3 regions of the Listeria sp. SHR_NRA_18 genome follow, and region 2 is predicted to be linked to each of the others. Evidence: a T-box and tRNA genes for the amino acid it is inferred to sense, from the RefSeq annotation. Region 2 holds a T-box; the other regions hold tRNA genes.
The links. The T-box of region 2 lies ahead of serS (serine--tRNA ligase). A T-box ahead of a tRNA ligase gene usually reads a tRNA of that ligase, here a tRNA-Ser.

Region 1 (4,224 bases), on a different contig from region 2:
TGAGGAGTAGCGAGACTTATTTACATTAAAACTTAGTTGCTAATTCGCCAGCTTCTTTAACACCAGCTGCAATTAAATCTTGCGCTTGGTCTGGTGCTGCGTTGTGACCTTCTACGACAACGGTTTGTGGATTCGTGATACCGAAGTGAGTTAAGATATTTTTCACGTAGTTAAGAGACATTTCCCAGTTTGCCATTGGGCCGTCTGAGTATACGCCGCCACGTGCGTTTAGTAATACGACTTCTTTGTCTGTTACTAGACCAACTGGACCTTGTGCTGTGTATTTGAAAGTTTTTCCAGCTTGGTTTAAGTAGAATAGGTACGTTAGGAATTGTGCTGGGATGCTGAAGTTCCACAATGGGAAGGCCATCACAACTTTGTCTGCTGCTAAAAATTGATCTAGGTAGCTGTTTGCAACTTTTGCTAGGCGCGCTTCGTCTTCTGTTAATGTTTCGCCGATGGACTCTTTGTGAAGACCGCTCATCATCGTTGCATCGTAATAAGGAAGGTCGACTTGGAACAAATCAAGTTCCGTGATTGTGTCGCCTGCATTGCTTGCTGTATAGTTTTTTAAGAATTCTTCGTATAATTTCACACTCACGGAACGCTCCGCTGGTAAACCGTTTGCTTTGATAAATAATACATTAGCCATTTTATAAATTCCTCCAATATGTTTTGTTTACTTTTACAGTGTATAATATTGTACGCTACACTTCAAGTAATATGCTTACAAAAAATTAGTTTGTTGTAAAAAGTAAGTGAAAACGTTTTCGTGAACAATTAGACGCATTTTGTGCTAAAATAAAGGAGAATGGGGGTGTCGGCATGGAATTGAGGGAAATTAAGGATTCAGAGATTGGAAAAGTGAAGGAATTACGCGATTATGCGTTCCGAGTTCCTGCATCTGGTGGAGAAGCAGATTTTAATTATTGGGCTGAAAATGCGCGGCGTCTGGGGTTGTTTTATGGCGAGCATTTACTAGCACAGGTTTTGACATATCCGCTCAACGTTTCGATTTTGGGCGAAAGTTTTTCGATGGGTGGCATTGCGTATGTGGCGAGTTATCCGGAGTATCGGAATGCTGGCTTGATTCGCCGTTTGATGGAGGAATCGCTCGTTAGAATGAAGGAAGCTGGGCAACTGGTTTCTTATTTGAGCCCATTCTCGATACCGTTTTATCGGAAATTCGGCTATGAGGTTTTCACTGAAAAAATTGAGGTGGAAATTCCGAGCCATGCGTTGCCGGATATGGGAACGGTGCCGGGGCGCGTGATGCGGTTTTCGAGTGAAGATGGTACAGGGATTTCGGTCGTTCGCGAGCTGTATAACCGGTTTGCATTGACGAAAAAAAGTGGCATGATGATGCGAGACGATGCGTGGTGGTTGCGACTGGCGCGGCGCGGATATACGAAGGAAATCGCGGTGTATTGCGATATGAATGGCGTGACGATGGGGTATATGTTGTTTACGCTGGATTCGGAAGTGTTCAAAGTGCACGAGATGGTCGCGCTGGATTACGAGGCCGAAAAAGGTTTGTGGCGGTTTGTTGGGACGCACGGCATGATGGTGGACCGAGTTGTCGCGAAAAATGTAGGAAGCTTGCGTGATATCGCGCTTGCCTTTCCATCACCAGATTTCCAGAAACGCGAGATTTTGGACTTCATGATGCGAATCGTGGATGTCGAAGCATTTTTAGGTAAATATCGGTTTGAGCGGACGGAAAACACGTTGTATCTCCGAGTGGAGGATGAAACAGCGCCGTGGAATGACGGGATTTTTGAAGTTCGAGGCAGTTTTGTGAAGCGGTTAGAGCAGACCAGCGAGCCAGTTTTGGCGATTTCCATCCAAGCGCTAGGGCAGATGCTGATGGGCTTTGTACGACCGCGAGACCTCGTGTATTACGGAAAAGCAACGGCGAGCGAAGTAACGATTGCGACTTGGGAAAAAGCAGTGCCACACGTGCGAAGCGATTTTTACGACGCGTTTTAAAAAACGGAGAGAAAACACTGGATTTTTACGAAAAAATGCATTAGAATGGAACTTGTGATTGTTCAGGGTACTGCGTTTAGCACGTATTCAGGCAAGCATCTGCATGTTGGGGAAATACCCAAGTCCGGCTGAAGGGGACAGACTCGAAATCTGTTAGGCGGTTCAGGCCGCGCCGGGGTTCGAATCCCCGTTTCTCCGTTTTTAGGAAATGAAGAAGCACCATAAATCGTTGATAGTAAACGGTTTATGGTGCTTCTTTGTCCTGCGAAAAAACGCTAAATAAATGGCCTATTTCAGAGCGGCTGCAATTTTAGGGAAAATAATTTCTAAATCATCGTCTTCGTCCCATTCTAAAGCTTCCGGTAATACAATATCGGCATGAATCTCGGCTTTCTCTTCGGCGGTTAGGGCCAAACGATCACAGGCTTCAAAGAAAACTTCTTCCTCATCCTGCCCGGTTTTCTCTAAATACGCGTCACTGCTGATATACATAATTTCTTCAAATTCGGCTAAAAAATCATCGTCCATATTGCCTTGAAGCAGTTCGCCGAGACAATCTGGATCTTTCAGTATCGCCAAAAAAGCATCCTGTCCGAGGGAAATGAGCCAAGCGCGGAAATAATCGAAACCGTCGTCACTCGCTCCGTCATTCAATAGATAAGCCGCGGCCCAGAGCCTGTCTGCCTTCGAAACTTCAAGATATTCGTCAAAAATAAGTTGCCATTTCACCATATCATCTGGCTTTAGTTTACGGAGCAACTTTTCAAGCATTTCTACGTATTCATCGATGTCTGCGCCGCTTCGCACGATAGCTTTGTTGACGATTTTCCAGAACTTTTTCTTGTTCATTCTTTTGACTCCCTTTCATTATCCAAAGTGTGATGGTTGTTGCGGCAAACAGGAATAATATGCTCATAATCGAAATATACAGCATCCAACTGTCCATCTCAGAAAAATCATCGAGCGGAAAGTTATGGAGATAGGAACTACTAATCGATGCGACTATATCCGGTGTTTTATACATAAAAACAGCAATCGCGAGCAAAATACCTGTAAAAAGCCAATCTAAATCTGTCCATTTCTTCTTCATTTTCTCTAAACTCCTTTTCATCAATAATACTGATAATTAGTATCTAAAATATCTATTTTACTTATCACGAAATCCTTTGTATACTGTAAATGTAGTCAAGAAAAGCTAGCTATCAACAATTCGTGTAGCGCGATTTGTAGCGGATCTTGCGGGAAAGCATGATTGTGAATCTGAAAAAGTGGGCGAACAATCGGTGTTGGCGGGTGCTCATACGGAAAATCGCGGACGCTCAAATCAGAAAGTAGCGTTTTTCCGACGCCTTGCCGCAACATAGTCAAAATCGCCTCATTGCTTGCAATCTCCATTTTTTGCGCGGGAATTATGTTTTCTTGTTGAAAAAATTGGTCCGTGTACGTGCGAATTCCAGAACCAGTTTCGCGCAACAGCCAAAGATCGCTCGTCATATCGCCAGCCAAAACAAGCGAATCATGGGCAAAAACTGTGCGCGTGATCATCGGTGCAATCATCGGCGATTCCACAAGCCCAACTTGGTATTCATGCGTTTCCACCCGATTAAAAATTACCGTCGAATTCGCAATCGAGACCACAAAATCATAGTTCGGAAACTGCTTTTGAAGCTGCGGTAAAACAAGAGGGAGCATATACACACCAATCGTTTGCGAGGCGCCAATCGTGTAAGTAATCCGCGTGTTTCCCTGCAATTGCTGGATATCGCTCAAACTAGTTTCCCATAAAGAATCGAGTTGTTTCGCGCGAACATAGAGTAAGTCAGCGCTTTCGGTCGGTACAGCATGATTGCGTCCGCTCCGGATAAACAATTCGCTCCCCGTTATTTCTTCCAATTTTTGAATATGTAACGAAACAGTTGGCTGTGAGATAAATCGTTTTTCGGCGGCGTGCGTAAAATTCTTCTCTTCATAAACCGTCATAAACGTTTGAAGCCAGTGAAACATGCGAGAGAGCCCCCTTTTACATAAGATTTCTTATTATTATAACACGGATTTAGGAGATGAATGGAAAAATGAAGATAAAATGGCAGGAAAAAGGATTTTGGATCGGTGTAGCTGTAACGCTCGCCTGTTCATTAGCAGGAAAATATTTAGCACAAATACCGGGCTTGCAGCTTGTCGGCGCACTCGTCATCGCACTAATACTCGGAATGCTCGTCCAAATGAGTCGTACAC
Region 2 (4,224 bases):
GTGACGAACGGCCATGATAAGGTCATCCTCGGTTTTTGCAGTGATGAGTAATTCGTTTGGAAAATGGGACTCTGCGGCTACGAGGGAATGATATCTGGTCACAGAAAAACGCGCGCTTAAGCTTGTAAACACGCCTTCTTGGTCATTTGTAATTATCGATGTTTTGCCGTGAACGGGTTCAGGAGCGCGAATGATTTCACCGCCAAATGCTTGAACGATAGCTTGGTGACCCAAACAGATGCCAAGAATAGGGATTTTACCAGCAAATTCGCGGATGACGGCTAGACTGATTCCCGCGTCATCGGGTGTACCGGGTCCAGGTGAAATGACGATCGATTCGGGATTTATTTCACAAACTTCGGCTACGGTTATTTGATCATTTTTCACAACACGTACTTGTTTGCCGAGCTCTAATAAATATTGATATAAGTTGTATGTAAACGAGTCGTAATTATCGATTAACAGGATCACAATATCACTCCTAAATGGAATTTCAATGGATATACGTCCACCCTATTTATAGCAAACTAGTTACGGTTTGTCCAATAAGCAGACTTGTGATTTCACAAACTTTGTTGGGTTGAAATGCGGGGGTGAGGAGGATGATTGCAAAGGAGGAGAGGAATTGTTATAATGAGTGAGAAAAGGAAGCTGTGTGGCAAACACAACTTCCAATTACAAACACCATTTAAGATGGTGACAGCCTGAATATTTCAAATGCCACTCAGCTCTCAAGCCTAGGAGTGGTTTTTTACTTGCTATCGTTAATGATTCGAATACAGTCATGCTTTTTCCTTTCTGGAAGAAACCACGAACAACATGGCATCACCTACTTTCTTAGCTAGGCTGCCAACCACATCATAAACTTGATTTTAAGCCTATTATAGCATGGGTTTCCAGGGTTTCTTTGATGATTATGTAATGCAATTTTTAGGTGAATATTACAAATTTGGAATGGTGGGAAGTTTTCTGTTTTGGCTTGCTAATTCTGAGGTTATGGGGTAGAATGTTCTTAAATAATGAATTAAAACGTTGACAAGAGCTAGTAGTAAAAGTTGGGCTTTTTAGAGAGCTGATGGTTGGTGGGAATCAGTAGGAACGCTTTTATGAATCCGTCTTGGAGTGAGCAGAGGAAATGTGAGTAATCTGCTTCGGTGGGAACCGTTATATCAATTGAGCTGGAGTTTGAGATGTTTCTCGGACTCAATTAGGGTGGCAACGCGGTACTTCCGTCCCTTTCCATGTATTATTTGGGGAGAGATTTGGGGGTCTTTTTTTCGTTCAAAGAAAGCATATTCTGCTTTCTTTGAACGAAAAAAGCCTAGCGACAAACGATCATCTGCGTTGTTAAAGCTTCCGTTCCAGTGCTCACGTACAAGTCGTACGCTCCGCGCTGGTACTCGGCTTTGCCTAGCATCTAATCATTTGTCGCTAGGCTGGTCAAGGTCTATTTCAAATCTAACAACCAAGTAAAATCAAGATTATATTTTTATGAGGAGGAAAAGAAATGTTGGATGTTAAATTATTACGTGAGGATTTTGATGGTGTGAAGGCGAAGTTGTCGCATCGTGGGGAAGAGCTTGGGGAATTTGAGAAGTTTGGTGCGCTTGATACGCGGCGCCGGACGTTGATTATTGAAGTGGAGACGTTGAAGAGTCAGCGTAATGAGGTTTCGCAGGAGATTGCGCAGTTGAAGCGTGATAAGCAAGATGCGGACGCAAAAATTGAGGAAATGCGTGTGGTTGGAGATCGGATTAAGACGTTTGATATTGAGTTGAACGAGATTGATGAGAAATTGCGCAATATTTTGATGGCGATTCCGAATATTCCGCATGAGTCTACGCCGATTGGTGATACGGAAGATGATAACGTGGAGGTTCGCAAATGGGGCGAGGTTCGGACGTTTGATTTTGAGCCAAAAGCGCATTGGGATTTGGGTACGGATTTAGGAATTTTGGATTTTGAGAATGCGGCGAAGGTTGCGGGAAGCCGGTTTGTTTTTTATAAGAAACTGGGTGCTAGACTGGAGCGGGCGTTGATTAATTTTATGATGGATTTGCATGCGACGGAGCACGGGTATGATGAAATGTTGCCGCCGTACATGGTGAATCGCGATAGTATGACGGGGACTGGGCAGTTGCCGAAGTTTGAGGAGGATGCGTTCTTGATTGAGAAGGAGGACTATTTCTTGATTCCGACGGCGGAGGTTCCGGTGACGAATTATCATCGTGATCAGATTATGAATGTGGATGACCTACCGCAAAAGTATACGGCTTACAGTGCGTGTTTCCGTTCTGAGGCGGGTTCTGCGGGCCGCGATACGCGTGGTTTGATTCGCCAACATCAGTTTAACAAAGTGGAAATGGTGCAGTTTGTGAAACCTGAGGATTCTTATGCGGCGCTCGAGGCTTTGACGGATAATGCGGAGGAAGTGTTGCGTCTGTTGGAGTTGCCGTATCGTGTGCTGAGCATGTGTACTGCTGATTTAGGGTTCACGGCTGCGAAAAAATACGATATCGAAGTGTGGATTCCGAGTGGTGACAGCTACCGCGAGATTTCTTCTTGTAGTAATTTTGAGGCGTTCCAAGCGCGTCGTGCGAATATTCGTTTCCGTCGCGAGCCAGGTGCGAAGCCTGAATTTGTGCATACGCTAAATGGTTCTGGACTTGCGATTGGCCGTACGGTTGCAGCGATTTTGGAGAATTATCAGTTGGCTGATGGCTCTGTCGCGGTTCCAAAAGTATTGCAAAATTATATGGGTGGCGTGGAAGTTATCACAGCACCGAAAAAATAATAGATTATGTGAAAAGGGCTTTTCTCTGAATGTGGGGGAGAGTCTTTTTTATTTGGAAGATCAGGAAAATTATTGAATCAGGAGAGGGCAGTAGTATAAAACTCCCTTATTCACCTAGATGTTATGAAAGAAATTTATAAAAGGCTTGTTTTCGTGCAAGCCTTTTTGAGGTATAATGGCATACAAAGATTGGATAAAGGAGTATGACATAATGCGATTTTATGAGGAAGATTTTGTGCTTTTTGATCGGGATTATTTTCAGTTTCGGCAAATGAAGGAGTTTACGCCGACGCTGGTGGAGGGTGTGAAGGCGGAATATAAGGCTAAGTGGGATGTTTGGAAGGATTTTGCGGCGTTGTGTCAGCGGGAAACGGTTGGTTTTGGGAAGCCGAAAGTGGAGAGTTGGACGAATGGATGGCAGGTTCGGTCGCATTTTTGGGCGTATTATAAGGGGTTGTCGCGGCAGGATTCGGCGAGTATGATTGCGATTTTGCTGAACAAGAATAATTTTCGGATTTATTTAGAGTGGCATGCGTATCGGAGTTCGGATTCGGTGACGAGTTATGAGGATCACGCGAAATGGGTCGCGTTTTTGCCGGAGTGGATTCGGGAGTTGGGAATTGATGTGCGGGAATATCGGGTTTGGACGTCGTATGAGGATGAGCCGGATAATTTTGTGACGTTGGCGGATTATTTGGAGGATCCGGAACCGATTCTTGCACTCTTGGAAAATTCGAAAAAATGGCTGCGAATTGGGCGAATTATTCCGAGAGAGGAAGCGGTGAAATGTGTTGCTATGGAAGAGATTGTAAGGAAGTCGATGATGGAATTGGCGTATTTATACAGTAAGACGGAAAGCTTCGAATAAATTTGAAAAATTCCGTTGACAGCGCTTTCGAAATGGTGCTATACTTAGGCATAGGAAAAGGATTGTTACTGATTCGATCAGGCATTACCAACATCGACGGGGGAGCACGTATTGGAGTACGTGTGGCTGCGTGTGATATTGGTATTTTTTTCGTCCATGAAAGCGAGGAGGCTTCTATGAAGATTATTAAAGCGATTAATAATAATGTTGCTCTGGCGGTGAATGAGCAGGGACATGAGCTCGTGATAATGGGCAAGGGTGTTGGATTCCAGAAGAAGATGGATGATATTATTGATGATGCGGTGATTGAGAAGGTTTTTGTTTTAGAAACGGACGAGTTGTCTGAGAAATTGATGGACTTACTTGGCGAAATTCCAGCGATTCATTTGGAAATAGCGGATGAAATTGTGAATTATGCGAAGGAAAATTTTGATGCGAAAATCAGTGATAATGTGTATTTAACGCTCACGGATCATATTAGTTTTGCGATTGCGCGTCATGAAAAAGGGATGCTGATTCGCAATGTGATGTTGTGGGAAATCAAGAAGTTTTACAAGGATGA
Region 3 (4,224 bases), on a different contig from region 2:
GTTTCTGTTGCCATTCCCTATTGTGACGGATATGACGGTGAAAAAATTGTTTCCGAAAGCGAAGAAATTGAAGGCTCCTACCCTGCCTGATGCGGAAATGGAACGGCTTGTATTTCTAGGGTGGAACGATACCGGCGCTCAGAAGAAGTTCCTTATCGCTAATCATGACGGGAAATTAACTGGTGTTCAAGGCAACTTTATTCCTGTATCTAAGAAAGGAATCTGCGCTTTTTGCCATCAGAATGAGCGTGTCGGTTTGTTTAAAGCAGATATTAAAGCAAAAGGAAATACAGATAATTTCCGCGCGATTGGTCAATATATTTGCGCTGATAGCCTCGTTTGTAGTGCGCATGTGCAAAGTACGGATCGGTTGGATGCTTTTATTCGTGAGTTGAAATCCTGAATCTGGGTATACTAATAAAGATAAATTAAAGGAGGGTATGAATGATGGCAGAACAACCAAATTTGCTTTTTGTTAATTTAGCAGTGTCGGATTTAGAGAAATCGATCGCGTTCTACACAGCGCTTGGCTTTGAATTTAACCCGCAATTCACAGATGAAAACGCAACCTGCATGATTGTAAATGAGGGCGCGTTCGTGATGTTGCTCGTGGAGAAATTCTTCCAAAACTTTACGAAGAAATCTATCGCCGACTCGAAAACGATAACGGAGGCGATTATGTCGATTTCGGTAAGTAGTCGTGCGGAGGTTGACCAATTCGTCGAGAAAGCTCTTGCGGCAGGCGGAACGACATCGAACGAGAAGATGGATGAAGGATTTATGTATAGTTGGAGTTTTCAAGATATTGATGGACATTTGTGGGAAGTACTTTACATGGACCCTAATGCGATTAACGGTTAAAAAAACAGAAGGAGAATATTTGCCGATGGATAATCGATAAATACTCTCCTTCCTTATTTGCTATTTCTTCGCATAATCACTATACCCCTGCAAAATAATCGGCATGATGGTATCGTGGAATGCAATTAGTTCATCCAAATAATACTTTATTTCTTGCTCGGTCACGTCCATCGCGCCTTCTTTTTTACGCTTTAGCAAAAAAGCTTCCATCGCCGCTTCGAAGGAATCGCGATTTCGTAGTGCATCTTCTGCTGTTAGCCCGTTCTGTGCTTCTGTTTTCCCGAGATTGTAGTAATCGAGTTGAGAGTAGCCACCGCCACCAATACCTCGCAGGCCACTCGATACAGTTTTGACAATCGTCGTTCGGTAAAGTTGCACGAATTCAGGATGTTCTTCTAAAACGAGGTCGTCAATACCTGTTGTGTAGTAATTATCAAACCAGAACTCAGCAAAACGGAAAATTTCCTTTGAAAAAAGTTTCGTAATCTCATTAGATATCAGCTTTTCATGCATTTACGCGCCACCTTTTGGTTATAAGACATAACTTAATTGTACTTTTATTCGCTACAAGATGCAACGTTTTTTTGTCATGTATATTATCATTAATGTCTCTACTCACCTACAAAAATGAATACATTTCCTCGCGATTACTATTTATGCAAATTTTTTTCATTTAGGTATTGGCAAACGAAAAAAATCGTGATACAATAAGTCTTGTGCTTATGGAGGAATACCCAAGTTTGGCTGAAGGGATCGGTCTTGAAAACCGACAGGCGGGTAAGACCGCGCGGGGGTTCGAATCCCTCTTCCTCCTTCATTAATATGAAAAAGATCCGAGTCTACTTGATTCGGATCTTTTTTTGCCTACATATCTCGACTAATCGCCACAAACTGCGCCTGCACGACTTGCGCCAACGCTTGTGGATTTACCCCTACTTGAAAGCCTCGTTTGCCTGCCGAAACCAAAATACAGTCTTGTGATTCCGCAGCATCCGCGATAAAAGTCGGAAACAGTTTCTTCATGCCAATCGGCGAACAACCGCCACGTATGTATCCTGTGACACTTTCTAAATCCTTCATCGGAAGCATCTCTATTTTTTTATTCTCGCTTGCCTTGGCTAGTAGTTTTAAATCGAGTTCTTGATTTCCTGGAATGCATGCAACAATGACGCCTGTTTTGTCACCTTTTGTCACGAGGGTTTTGTAGATTTTATCTGGCGGTAAATCGAGATCCATCGCGACCGTCACAGCATCCATATGCTTGTCTTGAAACGGAATTTGGTAGAGTTCGTACGGTATTTTCCGCTGATCCAAAATTCTGCCGACATTGGTTTTCGGTATTTTCATCACTCACACCTCCATAAAAACAGGTACCCTATGTGAAATCAGAATACCTGTTGTCATTATTAGCTTACAATTTCGTCGTCGGAAACACTTTCTTTACGATCCCATTTCACGACAATTTTCACGGTTTTCTTACGTTTATCGACTTCTTCATAGCTTTCTGAATACAATTTCTTCTGGTGCTGAATTTGTTCTGCGATAAAGCCGGCCTCTAGCTTGAACGTTGCGTTGCTGTCATTCGTCAAGCGGAGTGCCACCATTTCGCCACGCAACAAAATATGCATCTCGTCCTTTTTCTCACTGCTCACTTCTAATTCGCCGAACGATGCTTTTTGGAAAAAGTCAGCCAGCTCGTCTAGCGTTTCCAGTGGATATTTGCGCGCGAGCTCTTTGCCTGCCCAGTATAGAATGTGTGGCGTTTCTTCACCTAACACATTTGGCAATAGCGTATCGCGAATTAATTCGTATCCAAAAACCGGTATCATTTTTTCATTTACAATTTCATTATTTTCTGTCATTCACAGTACCCCGCTTTCTTCTCCACTTATTATACCCAGAAAACCTCCAAAATAGAAACATCAACCTACAAAATTCGTAAAAAAACTATAAAATCGGCAAAAAACTTGCGAAAACGGTGAAAAAATAAGAAAATGGAGAGTATAATCCAAATTTGTAGTATACTTATAGGAAGACGAAAATATAGAAATTGAGGCGAAACGTGTGAAAAGAGCAATTGGTTTTATTGATTCGGGCGTTGGTGGACTGACGGTTGTCAAAGAGGTCCTGAAACAGCTTCCCCATGAACAAATATATTATCTAGGTGACACCGCACGTTGCCCGTATGGCCCACGTGATAGTCAAGAAGTGAATCAATTTACGTGGGAGATGACGAATTTCCTCGTAGATCGCAATATAAAAATGCTCGTTATCGCTTGTAATACGGCGACAGCAGCGGCTTTGACGGATATTCGTGCCAAACTAGATATCCCGGTTATCGGTGTTATTCAACCCGGTTCTCGCGCGGCTTTAAAAGCAACGCAAAACAACCGGATTGGCGTCCTTGGTACGATTGGAACGGTGCAAAGCATGGCGTATCCGAAAGCTTTGAAAGGCCTAAATCGCCGTGTCGAAGTGGATTCGCTTGCCTGCCCTAAGTTTGTATCGGTCGTTGAAAGTCGTGAGTATAAAAGCGCGATTGCGAAAAAAATCGTTGCGGAATCCCTACTCCCGCTGAAGAGTACGAAAATAGATACGATTATTCTGGGCTGTACACATTATCCGCTACTCAAAACATTGATTGAGAACTTTATGGGCTCGGATGTCGCGGTTATTAATTCTGGCGAGGAAACGGCAAGCGAGGTCAGCGCTTTGCTTGATTATCATGATTTGCTGGATCATGACGAAATTGGCGTGAATCACCGGTTTTTCACGACTGGTTCGGTCTCCATTTTTCAAGATATTGCGCAAGATTGGCTGGATGTTCCGGATATGCAAGTGGAACATATTAAATTAGGGGGTGCGTCGTGATGAGATTCGACGGTAGAGAAAAGGATGAACTGCGTCAAATAGAGATGGTTCCTGGGTACATAAAGCATCCGGAAGGCTCGATTTTAATTACGGTTGGCGATACGAAAGTGATTTGTTCTGCTTCTGTGGAAGATCGTGTGCCACCTTTCATGCGCGGAGAAGGCCGTGGCTGGGTTTCAGCGGAGTACGCGATGTTACCTCGTGCGACGGAACGCCGAAATATTCGCGAATCTTCGAAGGGAAAAGTGACTGGGCGGACGATGGAGATCCAACGTTTGATTGGTCGTTCTTTGCGCGCGGTGGTTGATTTGGATGCGCTAGGCGAACGGACGATTTGGTTAGATTGCGACGTGATTCAAGCGGATGGTGGTACGCGTACGGCATCGATTACTGGCGCATTTGTGGCGATGGTGATTGCAATCGGGAAGTTGCATGAGGTGACCCCTTTTGCGAAATTTCCAGTCAAGGATTTTCTGGCTGCGACGAGTGTTG

Region 1: it encodes a tRNA-Ser, which carries the amino acid that the T-box ahead of serS (serine--tRNA ligase) is inferred to sense. The anticodon was not compared.
Region 3: it encodes a tRNA-Ser, which carries the amino acid that the T-box ahead of serS (serine--tRNA ligase) is inferred to sense. The anticodon was not compared.

Annotation. Positions count from the first base shown of each region.
Region 1 covers NZ_QPKR01000007.1:61,832-66,055, reverse strand. Annotated here, with positions in the region: gene DUK53_RS11405 (FMN-dependent NADH-azoreductase) at 26-652, opposite strand; gene DUK53_RS11400 (GNAT family N-acetyltransferase) at 826-1,989, shown strand; tRNA gene DUK53_RS11395 (tRNA-Ser) at 2,098-2,187, shown strand; gene DUK53_RS11390 (DUF4240 domain-containing protein) at 2,278-2,838, opposite strand; gene DUK53_RS11385 (hypothetical protein) at 2,771-3,079, opposite strand; gene DUK53_RS11380 (LysR family transcriptional regulator) at 3,175-3,993, opposite strand; gene DUK53_RS11375 (YeiH family protein) at 4,062-4,224, shown strand, end outside.
Region 2 covers NZ_QPKR01000003.1:212,819-217,042, reverse strand. Annotated here, with positions in the region: gene DUK53_RS06655 (anthranilate synthase component II) at 1-471, opposite strand, end outside; T-box leader at 1,024-1,240, shown strand; gene serS (serine--tRNA ligase) at 1,508-2,794, shown strand; gene DUK53_RS06645 (HI_0552 family protein) at 3,006-3,662, shown strand; gene licT (BglG family transcription antiterminator LicT) at 3,839-4,224, shown strand, end outside.
Region 3 covers NZ_QPKR01000001.1:510,426-514,649, forward strand. Annotated here, with positions in the region: gene DUK53_RS02545 (FusB/FusC family EF-G-binding protein) at 1-403, shown strand, start outside; gene DUK53_RS02550 (VOC family protein) at 448-861, shown strand; gene DUK53_RS02555 (hypothetical protein) at 922-1,374, opposite strand; tRNA gene DUK53_RS02560 (tRNA-Ser) at 1,586-1,675, shown strand; gene ybaK (Cys-tRNA(Pro) deacylase) at 1,726-2,208, opposite strand; gene DUK53_RS02570 (YslB family protein) at 2,268-2,723, opposite strand; gene racE (glutamate racemase) at 2,926-3,732, shown strand; gene rph (ribonuclease PH) at 3,732-4,224, shown strand, end outside.